DNA from 3 places in the Paracidovorax wautersii genome. Region 3 is predicted to be linked to each of the others. Evidence: predicted binding sites of a transcription regulator. Region 3 holds the regulator's gene; each other region holds the start of a gene.
The links. The regulator sigma-54, encoded in region 3, starts transcription at its own class of promoters, with help from an activator protein. The targets are predictions, from matches to a motif close to TGGCANGNAANCTGCTTT.
Positions count from the first base shown of each region.

Region 1 (4,810 bases), 3.1 Mb from region 3:
CAGGGCTGCGTCGGTGCGCGTGCGCAGCTGGGGCTTGGTTTCGCGCCGGCCGAAGACGCGTTCCACGGCCAGGTACACGTTGTCGAAACAGGTGAGCCAGGGCAGCAGCGAGTGGTTCTGGAAGACCACCGCGCGCTCCGGCCCGGGGCCGGTGATCTCCTTGTTGGCGCAGATCAGCACGCCCGAGGTGGGTACGGTAAGCCCTGCGATCAGGTTCAGCAGCGTGCTCTTGCCGCAGCCCGAGTGGCCGATGAGGGCCACGAACTCACCCTTGGCGATGGTGAGGTGGATGTCGCGCAGGGCGGGAAACAGGCCCTTGGTGGTCTTGAAGGTCTGGGCGACGCCCTGGACTTCGATGAACTTGGGTGCAGTGCTCATGATTTCACCTCTTCGAATGTGAAGGCCGTGGCCAGCTTGACGAGGGCCCATTCGAGCAGCAGCCCGACGATGCCGATGACGAAGATCGCGATCAGGATGTTCTTGACGTTGAGGTTGTTCCACTCGTCCCACACCCAGAAGCCGATGCCCACGCCGCCGGTCAGCATCTCGGCCGCCACGATCACCAGCCATGCCGTGCCCACGGCCAGGCGCACGCCGGTCAGCATGTAGGGCAGCACGGCGGGGAACAGGATGGTGGTGGCGATCTTCCATTCGGAGAGGTTGAGCACGCGGGCCACGTTCATGTAGTCCTGCGGCACGCGCTGCACGCCTACGGCGGTGTTGATGACCATGGGCCAGATCGAGCAGATGAAGATGGTCCAGATGGCGGCCGGGTTGGCGCCCTTGAACACCAGCAGGCCGATGGGCAGCCAGGCCAGCGGCGACACGGGGCGCAGCAGGCTGATGAGCGGGTTGAACATGCGCGACAGGAAGGCGAACCGGCCGATCACGAAGCCCGCCGGAATGCCCACCACCGCCGCCAGCCCGAAGCCCACGGCCACGCGCTCCAGGCTCATGAGCACGTTCCAGCCCACGCCCTGGTCGTTGGGGCCGTTGCGGTAGAACGGGTTGCTGAAGATCTCCACGGCCTGTGCCCAGGTCTCGACCGGGCCGGGAATGCTCTGGCCGGTGGTGGCCGAGACGATGGCCCACACGCCGATCAGCAGGCCCAGGCCGCACAGCGGCGGCAGCACGGCCAGCCAGAAGCTGCGCGAGAGCGCGGCCCAGTCGCGCGGCGGCTTGGACGGGGCGACCGCAAACTGAGAGTCATTTTGGCCTTTGGAGCTTACTGGGTAAGCGCTGGCAGCTATGTTTGCGATAGCGGGCGATGCGGCAGTTGCAGCGGGGGCTGCGGCCGCAGGCGCGGGGTCGCGGGGCGAATGGAAGACGGCACTGACCATGGTGGGCTCCGGGTGCGTTGGCAAGAGGGCGGTGGGGGCGCGGGGCGGCGTCGGCAGGGGCCGTCAGGCCTTCACCTTGAAGCCGTCGGCGTACTTCTTCGGCTCCTTGCCGTCCCACACCACGCCGTCCACCAGCTTGGCGGTGCGCATTTCGCTGGACGGCAACGGCACCTTGGCGGCGGTGGCGGCCTGCTTGTACAGGTCGATGCGGTTGATGGACTTGGCCACGCCCAAGTAGTCGGGGTGGTCCTTGAGCAGGCCCCAGCGCTTGTGCTGGGTCAGGAACCACATGCCGTCGGACAGGTACGGGAAGTTGGCCGCGCCGCCGTTGTAGAACTTCATGTGGTCGGGGTCGTCCCAGGTCTTGCCCAGGCCGTCTTGGTAGCGGCCCAGGATGCGCTGGTTGATCGCGTCCACGCTGGTGTTCACGTAGGCCTTGCCGGCGATGGTTTCGGCCATCTTGCTCTTGTTGGCCAGGCCTTCGTCGATCCAGCGGCCGGCTTCCAGGATGGCGGCGGTCACGGCGCGGGCCGTGTTGGGGTATTTCTGCACGAACTCCGACGTGGTGCCCAGCACCTTCTCGGGGTGGTCCTTCCAGATCGCCTGCGTGGTGGTGGCCGTGATGCCGATGCCGTCCATGATGGCGCGGTGGTTCCAGGGCTCGCCCACGCAGAAGCCGTCCATGTTGCCCACGCGCATGTTGGCCACCATCTGCGGTGGCGGCACGGTGATGACCTTGGCGTCCTTCATCGGATCGATCCCGTTGGCGGCCAGCCAGTAATAGAGCCACATGGCGTGCGTGCCGGTGGGGAAGGTCTGGGCGAAGGTGTATTCCCGCTTCTCGGTGGCCATCAGCTTGGCGAGCGTGGGGCCGTTGATCGCACCCTTGTCCGCCAGCTTCTTGCTCAGCGAGATGGCCTGGCCGTTCTGGTTCAGGTTCATCAGCACGGCCATGTCCTTCTTGGGGCCGCCCACGCCCAGGTGCACGCCGTACACCAGGCCGTAGAGCACGTGGGCGAAGTCCAGCTCGCCGTTGACCAGTTTGTCGCGCACGCCGGCCCAGCTCGCTTCCTTGCTGGGAATGATCTTCACGCCGTACTTCTGGTCGATGCCCAGTACAGACGCCATCACCACGCTGGCGCAGTCGGTCAGCGGAATGAAGCCGATCTTGACTTCCTTCTTCTCGGGCGCGTCGGACCCCTGGGCATGGACCAGAGCGCGCAGTGCCGGGCTGATGCCGACGGCACCGACGCCGGCGGCCTGGAGCACGGTGCGGCGGTTGAGGCTGGTTTTCAACAGATCGGTCATGGGGCGTCCTCGAAACAGGAGAGGGAAACGACAAACAAAAAAGGCGTCCTCACGCCGGGCTGGCAACAGCGGACTGCTGCCTGGCACGGGTGGGGACGCCTTTGTCCTGGGGGATGGCCCGCTTCGTCGTTGAAGAGGGCACACCGCTGACCCCTGAGGGTCTGCCAGCCCTGATGCAAGCGGTGTGCCAGCTTGTGCTGGGCTGCTAACTACTATTGAAATAATAGCTGCAGGCGCTTGTGATTCGGGTGTCGCGGGCTGTTTGAATCGCTATCCAGCCGGCGGGCGCCGCGCGCACGGCGGGTGCCTGGCACTTGCGGGCCGGCGCACCCGCGTTGTGCGCCTGCCAGAGCGGTGGCGCGGACATGGTGCGCCGCACCATGGTGCAGCGCGGTCGATGCGCAGGCTCAGCCCAGCAGGTCGGCCACGTCCAGCATGCGCTGCGCCACGTCCACCAGCTTCAGGCCCTTGTCCATGGCTGTCTTGCGCAGTTTTTCATAGGCCGCCTGTTCGGTCAGGCCCTGGCGCTGCATCAGCAGGCCCTTGGCGCGGTCGATGGTCTTGCGGTCCTTGAGCTCGGAGCGCGCGTCGGCCAGTTCGGCGCGCAGCGACTGCTCGTGCTGGAAGCGCGCCATTGCCACTTCCAGGATCGGCCGGATGCGCTGCGGCGCCAGGCCCGCGACGATGTACGCCGTCACGCCCGCGGCCACGGCGTCGCGCACGTGGGAGGTGTCCTCGTCGTTCGTGAACATCACGATGGGCCGGCGCGCGTCGCGGGTGGCCAGCACCACGTGCTCCAGCGCGTCGCGCGCCTCGCTCTCGGCGTCGACGATGACCAGGTCCGGCTGCAGCTGCGCCAGCCGCTCGCCCAGAAAGACATCGCCCGGCAGCGTCGCGACCAGGTTGAAGTGGTTCTCCAGCAGGCCGATCCGCAGGGCCCGCGAACGCTCTGCCTGAAGCAGGGCGTGCTCGTCGTCCGGGTCGGTGAAGGCCAGGTCGGGGGCCACCACCACGATGCGCAGGGGTTCGGTCATGGGAGCCTGTGGAAGCAAGAAATACGCCTAAGAACGTGTTGACGATCTCGTAGGGGTCGCGTTGGAGCGCAATCGGGATGAGTGGAGGCTGCGGGTGCGCCGCATGGGCTCGTGCCCATGCAAGCAGCCGGGGCGTTCAATCGCCCGATTTCGCTTCAACCCGAAGGGCAGCGGTGTGGGCGGGCGGTCTGCAGCGTTGCGGCGCTGGTGGATAGCCGAGCTATCCACTGCGCACCGCGCCTTGCATCCCATCCCGCCCGCACCGCTGCGCAACCCCTGGGAGATCGTCAACATGTTCTAAAGGCTCCTGGGCTGATTCTTGCTATCGGATCGGGAGCTTCCATACCCATCGCCGTGCCCTTCGGCAGCGTGCCCGCCGCGATCCGTCGCTGCGGGTCCCGGCGGACCGGGAGCCTCTCATTTCTACAAGACGGAGTGTCGAAGATGTCAAAGCGCTTGGATCGGTATCGGAACCTTGGCCGCGGGGCCCTCGCCGCACTGGCGGCGGCCTGGCTCATGGCGGGCTGCAGCAAGGTGCCCGACACCCTCAAGATCGGCGTGGCCCAGCCGCTGTCCGGCAACCTCGCGGCGCTGGGGCAGGACCTGCTCAACGGCGTCACCCTGGCCGTGGACGAGCTGAACCAGGCCGGCTTCGTGGTGGACGGCAAGCGCGTCAAGCTGGAAGTGGTGGCGCAGGACGACCGTGCGGATGCAGCCTCGGGCAAGGCCGCAGCGCAGCAGTTGGTTGATGCCGGCGTGATCGCGGTCATCGGCCACCTCAACTCGGGCGTCAGCATCGAGGCGGCGCCCATCTACGGTGCAGCGCAGGTCGCCCAGCTGGCCATCTCGACCAACCCGCGCTTCACGGAGCTGGGTTTGCCCACCACGTTCCGGCTGGTGGCCAACGACACGCTGCAGGCGAAGGCCATGGGCTCGTTCGCCGCCACGCAGCTGGCCACTGACCGCTATGCCGTGCTGGACGACGGCACGCCTTACGGCAAGGGCCTGGCGGACGGCGCCGCCCAGCAGTTGGCGGCTGAAAAGAAGACCGTGCAGGTGCGCCAGTCGTTCGACGACCGCACCACCCAGTTCGACGCCCTGGCCGCCGCGTTGCAGGCCGCGCAGGTC
Region 1 is NZ_JAVIZX010000001.1:3,990,779-3,995,588, reverse strand. Features, by position in the region: gene QE399_RS17940 (ABC transporter ATP-binding protein) at 1-378, opposite strand, end outside; gene ntrB (nitrate ABC transporter permease) at 375-1,340, opposite strand; gene QE399_RS17930 (CmpA/NrtA family ABC transporter substrate-binding protein) at 1,404-2,648, opposite strand; gene QE399_RS17925 (ANTAR domain-containing response regulator) at 3,056-3,682, opposite strand; gene QE399_RS17920 (branched-chain amino acid ABC transporter substrate-binding protein) at 4,127-4,810, shown strand, end outside.
Region 1: QE399_RS17930 (CmpA/NrtA family ABC transporter substrate-binding protein) is a predicted target of sigma-54. The motif match lies at 2,821-2,838, and genes of this name have one in related genera.

Region 2 (4,810 bases), 2.6 Mb from region 3:
GCTCCGCTGGGCGGAGGACCCATCGCCTGGATGGATGCCCACTCCGCATCGCTGTACAGCCGTGAGCGTGTCAGAAAGCGCAGGCCCGTGGGACGTTCCAGCGAGAACATGCCGCCGTTTCCGGGGACTGCATCGATGATGATGTGGGTGTGTTCCCAGTAGGCGAACTGCGAGCGGCTCATGTAGAACGGCGTGCCGGCGATGTGGCCCAGAAGCACGTCGGAATCCCCGACCAGGAACTCCCCCCGGGCAAAGCACATCGGAGCGCTGCCGTCGCAGCATCCGCCCGACTGGTGGAACATGAGCGGGCCGTGTTGTGCGGCCAGCCGGGCGATGAGGTCGGTGGCGGCAGGGGTGGCCGACACGCGGGTGACTTGGGCGGCCACCGCGTCGGCCGAGCCGCCCTCACTGCTAGGGAATGCCGTGGTTTCCATGGGTCAGTCTCCTGCAGAGGCCGCCGCCCCGCGTTTCAGGCGGCCATGTCCAGCACGATGCGGCCCTGGATCTGGCCTTTGTGCATGCGCGCGAACACGTCGTTGATATTTTCCAGCTTCTCGGTGGCCACCGTCGCTTTCACCTGGCCGCGGGCGGCGAAGTCCAGCGACTCCTGCAGGTCCAGGCGCGTACCCACGATGGAGCCACGGACCGTCACGCCGCGCAGCACCATGTCGAAGATGGGCAGCGGGAAGTTGCCGGGCGGCAGGCCGTTGAGCGACACCGTGCCGCCGCGACGCACCATCCCCAGCGCCTGTTCGAAGGCCTTGGGCGAGACGGCCGTAACCAGGGCACCATGCGCACCGCCGATCTCCTTTTGCAGGTAGGCGGCCGGATCGGTGGTCTTGGCGTTGACCGTGACGCTCGCGCCGAGTTTCTTGGCCAGTTCCAGCTTGTCGTCCTCGACGTCCACGGCCGCAACGTTCAGACCCATGGCCTTGGCGTATTGCACGGCCATGTGGCCGAGGCCGCCGATGCCCGAGATGACCACCCAGTCACCGGGCCGAGTGTCCGTCACCTTCAGGCCCTTGTAGACCGTGACGCCCGCGCACAGCACGGGTGCGATGTCCACGAAGCTGATGTCCTTGGGCAGGTGGCCGACGAAGTTGGGGTCCGCCAGGGCGTAGTCGGCAAATCCGCCGTTCACGGAATAGCCGGTGTTGCTCTGCGATTCGCACAGCGTCTCCCAGCCGCCCAGGCAGTGGGTGCAGCAACCACAGGCCGAATGCAGCCAGGGTACGCCGACCCGGTCGCCTTCCTTGATGTGCTTGACGTTCTTGCCGATGGCCGCCACGAAGCCAACCCCTTCATGACCAGGAATGAACGGCGGGTTGGGCTTGACCGGCCAGTCGCCCTCGGCGGCATGCAGGTCGGTGTGGCAGACGCCGGACGCTTCGATCTTCACGAGGATCTGGTCGTCTGCAGGCACGGGAACGGGCACTTCCTCGATGGTCAGCGGTTTGCCGAATTCACGGACGACAGCGGCTTTCATGGTTTTTGCGGACATGGGCACGGACTCCTTGCGGTTGCGAACGGATGAAGAGAGAGGGCGGGGCGAACGCTTCCAGAATAGGTACGCCCCGCGCTGCGCCGGTTAATGCAGATCAACCGGGTGCCGATCGGCCGCTCAGAAGAAGCCCAGCTTGTCCGGGCTGTAGCTCACCAGCAGGTTCTTGGTCTGCTGGTAGTGGTCGAGCATCATCTTGTGGTTCTCACGGCCGATGCCGGACTGCTTGTAGCCGCCGAAGGCCGCATGGGCGGGGTAGGCGTGGTAGCAGTTGGTCCACACACGGCCGGCCTGGATACCGCGGCCCATGCGGAAGGCCCGTGCGCCGTCGCGGCTCCACACACCGGCGCCCAGGCCGTACAGCGTGTCGTTGGCGATTTCCAGTGCTTCCTCTTCGGTCTTGAACGTCGTCACGGACACGACGGGGCCGAAGATTTCCTCCTGGAAGATCCGCATCTTGTTGTGGCCCTTGAATACCGTCGGCTTGACGTAATAGCCGCCGGCCAGGTCCCCGGCCAGCTGGTTGCGTTCGCCGCCGATCAGGCACTCGGCGCCCTCCTGCTTGCCCAGGTCGAGGTACGAGAGGATCTTCTCGAGCTGTTCCTGAGAGGCCTGCGCGCCCACCATCGTCCCCTTGTCCAGAGGGTGTCCGGTCTGGATGGCGGCCACGCGCTTGAGCGCCCGTTCCATGAACTGCTCGTAGATCGACTCCTGGATGAGCGCGCGGCTGGGGCAGGTGCAGACCTCGCCCTGGTTGAGCGCGAACATGGTGAAGCCTTCGAGCGCCTTGTCGAAGAAGGCGTCGTCGGCGCTCATCACGTCCTCGAAGAAGATGTTGGGGCTCTTGCCGCCCAGCTCCAGGGTGACGGGAATGAGGTTCTGGCTGGCGTACTGCATGATCAGCCGGCCGGTGGTGGTCTCGCCGGTGAAGGCGATCTTGGCGATGCGGTTGCTGGATGCCAGCGGCTTGCCGGCCTCCAGCCCGAAGCCGTTGACCACGTTGAGCACGCCTGCGGGCAGCAGGTCGCCGATCATCTCCAGCAGCACCAGGATGGAGGCGGGCGTCTGTTCCGCGGGCTTGAGCACCACGCAATTGCCGGCCGCCAGGGCCGGCGCGAGCTTCCATACCGCCATCAGGATCGGGAAGTTCCAGGGAATGATCTGGCCCACCACACCCAGCGGCTCGTGGAAGTGGTACGCGACGGTGTTGTGGTCGATCTCGCTGATGCCGCCTTCCTGCGCCCGTACGGCGCCGGCAAAGTACCGGAAGTGGTCTATGGCCAGAGGAATGTCGGCCGCCAGTGTCTCGCGCAGCGGCTTGCCGTTGTCGATGGTTTCCGCCACGGCCAGGGTGAGCAGGTTGGCCTCCATGCGGTCGGCGATCTTGAGCAGGATGTTGGCCCGGTCGGTGGTCGACGTCTTGCCCCAGGCGCCCTTGGCTTTGTGCGCGGCGTCCAGCGCGGCCGTCACGTCCTTGTCGTTGGAGCGTGGGATCTCGGCGAATACCTGGCCGTTGATCGGGGAACTGTTCTCAAAGTACTGCCCGTCGACCGGCGGCACCCATTGGCCGCCGATGTAGTTGCCGTACTGCTTCTTGTAGGGGTTGGCGATGCCGAGGCTGGCGATTTCTGCCATGTTCATGGTGCTGTCTCCTGGTTGGAATGGGAAGAGGTCGCTCGTCGCGCTGCGGCGCCGTGCATCCTCTGAAGGGCAAGTCGCGTGCCAGAGCCAGGCAGAGGCATTCGTGCCGACCGGCTGGTGGCTGCCGCCTCGGCTTGGCGGGGCTCGGGGGGCACGGTCGTGCCTTGGTCGCCTGGCCCTGCGCTGCTTCAGGGTGTGCCGCGTGTTCCATTGCGTGACGCTTCACTGTTCCGTTTCGGAACAATGGAGCAGGTGTGCGCGGGTCAACGACCGGAAGATGCCGCCTGGGGAGCGGGCCGCGCCAGGACAGAAGAGGTGCGGATCCACGGCAGGGTGGTGGAGCACCGTGCACAGCCCGGCCTCGATGGGGACGGCGCAGTCATCAGGGCGGCTTCGCGGCGGGGCCTGCGCCGTCACGGCTGCTCTGGCTGCCTTTGCCGGCCAGTCGTCATGCTATTGATTGTGTAGCGATATGCCGCCGTAGAATATGCGCTTGCGGCCATTTTGGCTTGCAACCGCGGTGCGGTACGCCCAAGGCGTGCCCGCGGCCTATCCCCTCATTCGCAGGAGGCGCCATGGGTGCGCAATGGAAAGCAAAAGGCAAGGCCCAGGTGGCCGACGCCAAGGGCAAGCTGTTTGGCAAGCTGGTCAAGGAAATCATCGTGGCCGCGCGCGGCGGCGCCGACCCGGCTGGCAACTCCCGCCTGCGGCTGGCCGTGGAGCAGGCACGCAAGGCGTCCATGCCCAAGGACACGCTGGACCGTGCCATCAAGAAGGGCTCGGGCACCGGCACCGATGCCGTGGACTACCAGCGCGTGATCTATGAAGGCTTCGGGCCCCACCAGGTGCCGGTGATGGTCGAATGCCTGACCGACAACGTCAACCGCACGGCGCCGGAGATGCGCGTGCTGTTCCGCAAGGGCCAGCTGGGCACGTCCGGCTCGGTGTCGTGGGACTTCAACCACGTGGGGCTGATCGAGGCGGAACCCACGCCTGGCCATGCCGGTGCAGATGCCGAGGTGGCCGCCATCGAGGCAGGCGCGCAGGACTTCGGCCCGGGCGAGGAAGGGGGCGCGACGCTGTTCGTGACCGACCCTGCCGATCTCGACCTGGTCAGCCGCGCGCTGCCTGCGCAAGGGTTCACCGTGCTGTCGGCCAAGCTGGGCTACCAGCCCAAGAATCCGGTGGATCCGGCCAACCTCAGCCCCGAGGCGCTGGAAGAAGTGGAGAGCTTCCTGGCAGCGATCGACGCGCACGACGACGTCCAGGAGATGTTCGTCGGCCTCAAGGGCTGACGCTGCGGTCTGGCGCCCCGGCGCGCGGTGGCGCCGCCGCCTCTGTTCCCGTCAGTCGCAAGCCGCGACGCTTTCGAATGGGGATGCCATGAGCGACCAGTTGGCCGCCACCGGGAGGGCGGCGGGTTGCGGCCGCGATGGCATCGGAACCCGCGTCCAGCGGTGCAGAGCGTAGTCGCCCCCGCTGGCGGCGGACGAGAGGTCGTGAGCAGACGATCCTCCCTAGGGTGCCTAGACCAGCGCCGTGCGTTCAGGGGCGTCCACTTCAACGTCCCGGTCGCGGTATCCCAATCGCCCCCGCGTTCCCGGGCAGGTGCTGATGTGCAAGGTGCAGTGTTGGCTACACCGCTGCTTCGGGCACGGACGGGCGCGC
Region 2 is NZ_JAVIZX010000001.1:3,496,473-3,501,282, forward strand. Features, by position in the region: gene QE399_RS15765 (DUF779 domain-containing protein) at 1-434, opposite strand, end outside; gene adhP (alcohol dehydrogenase AdhP) at 470-1,501, opposite strand; gene adh (aldehyde dehydrogenase) at 1,622-3,142, opposite strand; gene QE399_RS15780 (YebC/PmpR family DNA-binding transcriptional regulator) at 3,718-4,437, shown strand.
Region 2: adh (aldehyde dehydrogenase) is a predicted target of sigma-54. The motif match lies at 3,209-3,226, and genes of this name have one in related genera.

Region 3 (4,810 bases):
TCTACAACAACGTCACCGATGTGTTCACCGTGGATGGCCAGCGCACGGCGCCCGCCGGCACGGCATCGGGTACGCCGGGCGGCCGCGTGCGTGCCGTGCTGGCGCCCAAGGAGCCCGCGTCGGGTGCCGCGCCGGCCAACGCGCCCGCCACCCCGGCACCGGCCCTGCGGTCCAGCCCCCAACTGAACGACGGCGCGAAGTGAGCGATTCGAATTCCACACCCTCCGCCTCCAGGGCGACGGGCGAAAGCCGCCTGGAGGTGATGCACCTCGAGAAGTCCTACGGCAGCCGCAAGGTCGTCAAGGACGTGTCCATGCTGGTTCAGAAGGGCGAGGTCGTGGGCCTGCTCGGCCCGAACGGCGCCGGCAAGACCACGTCGTTCTACATGATCGTGGGACTGGTGCGCTGCGATGGCGGCGACATCCGCATCGACGGCCAGTCGGTGGCCGACATGCCCATCCACCGCCGTTCGCGCCTGGGCCTGTCGTACCTGCCGCAGGAGGCCTCCATCTTCCGCAAGCTCAATGTGGAAGAGAACGTGCGCGCCGTGCTGGAGCTGCAGAAGGACGAGCACGGCAAGCCGCTCACGCGCGCCGTGATCGAGGAGCGCCTGACGGCCCTGCTGCAGGAGCTGCGCGTGGAGCATCTGCGCCAGTCGCCCGCGCTGGCCCTGTCGGGCGGTGAACGGCGGCGCGTGGAAATCGCCCGTGCGCTGGCCACGCAGCCGCGCTTCATCCTGCTCGACGAGCCCTTCGCCGGCATCGATCCGATCGCCGTGATCGAGATCCAGCGCATCATCGGCTTCCTGAAGGAGCGCGGCATCGGCGTGCTCATCACCGACCACAACGTGCGCGAGACGCTGGGCATCTGCGACCACGCCTTCATCATCAGCGATGGCCGCGTGCTGGCCCAGGGCACGCCTGCCGAGATCGTCGACAACCCCGAGGTACGCCGCGTCTACCTGGGCGAACACTTCCGGATGTGAGCATGGGCTGCCTGCCATCCGTCCCTTCGTGCCGGACGCGGCGCCCCATGGGCCCGGCCGCGGCGTGCGCCGGTTGATGCGATGAAGCAGGGCCTTTCCCTCCGCGTCTCGCAACACCTGGCGCTCACGCCGCAACTGCAGCAATCCATCCGCCTGCTGCAGCTGTCGACGCTGGAGCTGTCGCAGGAGGTCGAGCAGATGCTCGACGACAACCCGTTCCTGGAGCGCACGGCCGAAGAGGCGCCGCGCGAGGACTTCGGCCTGGCGCAGGCCGATGCACCCGTACAGGAAGACGACCGACACGCTGAAGATGCTCTGTATTCAGGAACATCCAGCGCAAGCACCACGGCTGCAGAAGCCTCATCCGATACCGATACCCCGGCCACCGCCGACGCTGCGACCGACACGCCCGACTGGGAAGGCGATGGCACGGTGGACATGGCGCCCGACGACAGCGAGTGGGGCGGCGACGCCCCCGCGCGCAACCGCAACGGCGGCGACGAGGGCGATGAGGCCGATGCCACCGAGCTGGCGCGCAGCCACCTGTCGCTCACCGAATTCCTGCACCGTCAGGCCCTGTCCCTGCGGCTGTCCGAGGTGGACACGGCGGCGCTGCGCTTTTTGATCGAATCGCTCAACGACGACGGCTACCTGGACGAGCCGCTGGAGTCCCTGGCCGTGAGCCTGGCCGGCGAGGAAGATCCCGAGCAGGTCGAGGAGCTGGTGCACCGCTTCACCGTGGCCCTGCGCCTGCTGCAGAGCCTGGAGCCGACGGGCGTGGGCGCCCGCGGCCTGGCCGAGTGCCTGACGTTGCAGCTCAAGGCGCTGCAGCACGACGAGGAAGGCGACCCCGAGGTGCTGCAGGCGGCCCTGGCCATCTGCCGCCAGCCGCTGGACATGCTCGCCCGCCGCGACGTGCGGCGGCTGACGCAGGCCTGCGGCGCCGGCGAGGAGCGCACACGCAGCGCCATGGCCCTCATCGCGCGGCTGGAGCCGCGGCCCGGCCGGCGCTTCACGGACGTGGAGCGCAACATCATCGTGCCCGACGTGATCGTCAAGAAGACGGGGCGCGGCGCGCAGCAGAACTTCAGCGTGCAGCTCAACCCGGATGTGATGCCGCGCCTGCGCGTGCACGACATCTACGCCGGCGCGCTGCGCGGCAACCGCGGTGGCGAGGGCCACCAGGCGCTGCAGCAGCGGCTGCAGGAGGCGCGCTGGTTCATCAAGAACATCCAGCAGCGCTTCGACACCATCCTGCGTGTGTCGCGCGCCATCGTGGACCGGCAGAAGAATTTCTTCGTCCATGGCGAACTGGCCATGCGCCCGCTGGTGCTGCGCGACATCGCCGACGAACTGGGCCTGCACGAATCCACCATCAGCCGCGTGACCACGGCCAAGTACATGGCCACGCCGCAGGGCACCTATGAGCTGAAGTACTTCTTCGGCTCGGGGCTGGGCACGGAGACGGGCGGCAATGCCTCCAGCACGGCGGTGCGGGCGCTCATCAAGCAGTTCGTCTCGGCCGAGAACCCGAACAAACCGCTGTCGGACAGCCAGATCGCGGAGATGCTGAAAGAGCAGGGCATCGAGTGCGCCCGCCGCACCGTGGCCAAGTACCGCGAGGCGCTCAAGATCGCGCCGGCCAACCTGCGCAAGGCGCTCTGAGCCTGCGCGCCGTCGGCGCGCGTGGCACTTCCCAGGTCAGCCCAGTACCTGCGGGTTCAGACGCCACAGCGTGAAGTTCAGGGCGGCGGCAAAGCTGATCCAGGCCAGATAGGGCACCAGCAGTGCGCCGGCCAGCGGCCGCAGGCGCCAGAAGGCCGCCAGCGTGGCGGCCACCCCCAGCCACAGCGCGGCAATGTCGGCCAGCGCCCAGGCGCCCAGCTGCCATTGGAAGAACAGCCAGCTCCACAGCGCATTGAGTACCAACTGCCCGCAGAAGAGCGCCAGCGCCTGCCGCCGTGCGGCGCCTTGCGGCGTGCGCCAGACCAGCCAGGCGGCGATGCCCATCAGGGCGAACAGCACCGTCCACACCGGGCCGAAGACGGAGGGCGGGGGCGCCCATTCCGGCTGCACGAGCTGGCCATAGAACTGCGGTGCCTGCACCGAGGCCACGCTGCCGATGGCTGCGGTGGCGAAGGCCAGCGCCAGCCAGCCGGCCAGTGCCAGCCATTGCCGCCCGCGGGGCTGCGCAGGCGGCAAAGCGGAGCCGGGAGACGCCGGACGGGCGCAGGAGGGGGAGGCGGTGTGCGAGGTCATGCGCAGATCTTCTCTCGCCCGGCGCGGGCCGGGGCGCCGGCCAGGGGGCCGCGCGTGTCGGACGGCGCCGCGATCTGCACGGCAGCGCTTCGGCGCGGCGGGCGTTGGCGCCTTCCGAATGCGCTGGAATGGCCGACGTAGCACTGGCCCCACGCCCGTCCGAAGATCGGGTTCGGATCGTGCGGCGCTGGCCGGCTGCCTGCCCTGCTTGGCGGCAGCCACAGTGTGCGCTCAGGCCGGGCCGTGCACGGAGGCGACCAGATCGACTTCCACCGTCGCGTTCTTGGGCAACTGCTGCACGCCCACCGAGGTGCGGGTGTGCGCGCCGGCCTCGCCCAGGATGGAAAACAGCAGGTCCGATGCGCCGTCGGCCACCTCGCTTTGCTGCGTAAAGTCGGCCGTGCACTGCACATACACGGTGATGCGCAGCAACGTGCGTACCTGCTCCAGGCTGCCCAGGCTCCGCTGCAGCAGCGCCAGCGCGCGCATCACGCAGACCCGCGCGGCGTGCTGGGCCTGCGGCAGGGAGACAGTGTCGCCCGCGCGCCCCTGCACCACCACCACATCGCCCACGCGGGGGATCTGCCCGCTCAGGTACACGGTGTTCCCGTCGCGCACCAGCGGCACGTAGTGGCCGCCGATCTTGATCTCGCCATCGAAGGAATAGCCGAGTTCAGCGGCGGCCTGGGTGAAGCGTTGGTCTTTGTCCATGGAATTGAGCGTACGGGAGCGTGGGGGAAGTGCGGCCGTGTGGGGGCGCTGTACACGGCGTGGCATCGGCGGGAGTGATTTTTTGAAAAGTGCTATATTAATAATAGCAATATGCGCTTGCTGTGTAAGGGCTAAGGCCTGTTTTCATTCTAATCCACCGGCGTGGGCAGCACCGGCGCCGCGGCGCGGACAAGAGCACCACCGCGGCTCGCAGGCCGGCCTGTGTGCACCAGCCCCGGATCGCACCGGCCGCTCCGGTGGCGCTGGGCTTGCAGCCGCGGCACCCGCCGCCTGCCGCCGCCCGGTCGTGGCGATGCCGCGGTTTCAGCGCAGGGCGCGCAGTTCGCTGCCGGTGGCGCCCTGTGCCGGCCGCACCGCTGCCGCCCCGTGGGCCTCCAGCTTGAAGCCGGCGACGACTTCCGCCAGGTGCGCGGCCTGCTGCTGCAGCGACTGGGCGGCGGCGGTGGCCTGCTCCACCAGCGCGGCGTTCTGCTGTGTGGCCTGGTCCATCTGCGTCACCGCGCCGCCGATCTCGGCGATGCCGGTGCTCTGCTCCTGGCTGGCGTTGCTGATCTCGGCCACGATGGTGGTCACCTGCCGCACGCTGTCCACCACCTTCTCCATGGTGGCTCCCGCGTCCTGCACCAGGCGGCTGCCGGCGTTCACCTGCTGCACCGATGCGTCGATCAGCGCCTTGATCTCCTTGGCGGCGGTGGCGCTGCGCTGGGCCAGCGTGCGCACTTCGCTCGCCACCACGGCGAAGCCCCGGCCCTGCTCGCCTGCGCGGGCTGCTTCCACCGCCGCGTTCAACGCCAGGATGTTGGTCTGGAAGGCGATGCCGTCGATGACGCCGAT
Region 3 is NZ_JAVIZX010000001.1:932,792-937,601, reverse strand. Features, by position in the region: gene lptA (lipopolysaccharide transport periplasmic protein LptA) at 1-203, shown strand, start outside; gene lptB (LPS export ABC transporter ATP-binding protein) at 263-985, shown strand; gene QE399_RS04300 (RNA polymerase factor sigma-54) at 1,067-2,650, shown strand; gene QE399_RS04295 (TspO/MBR family protein) at 2,687-3,244, opposite strand; gene QE399_RS04290 (RidA family protein) at 3,476-3,955, opposite strand; gene QE399_RS04285 (methyl-accepting chemotaxis protein) at 4,280-4,810, opposite strand, start outside.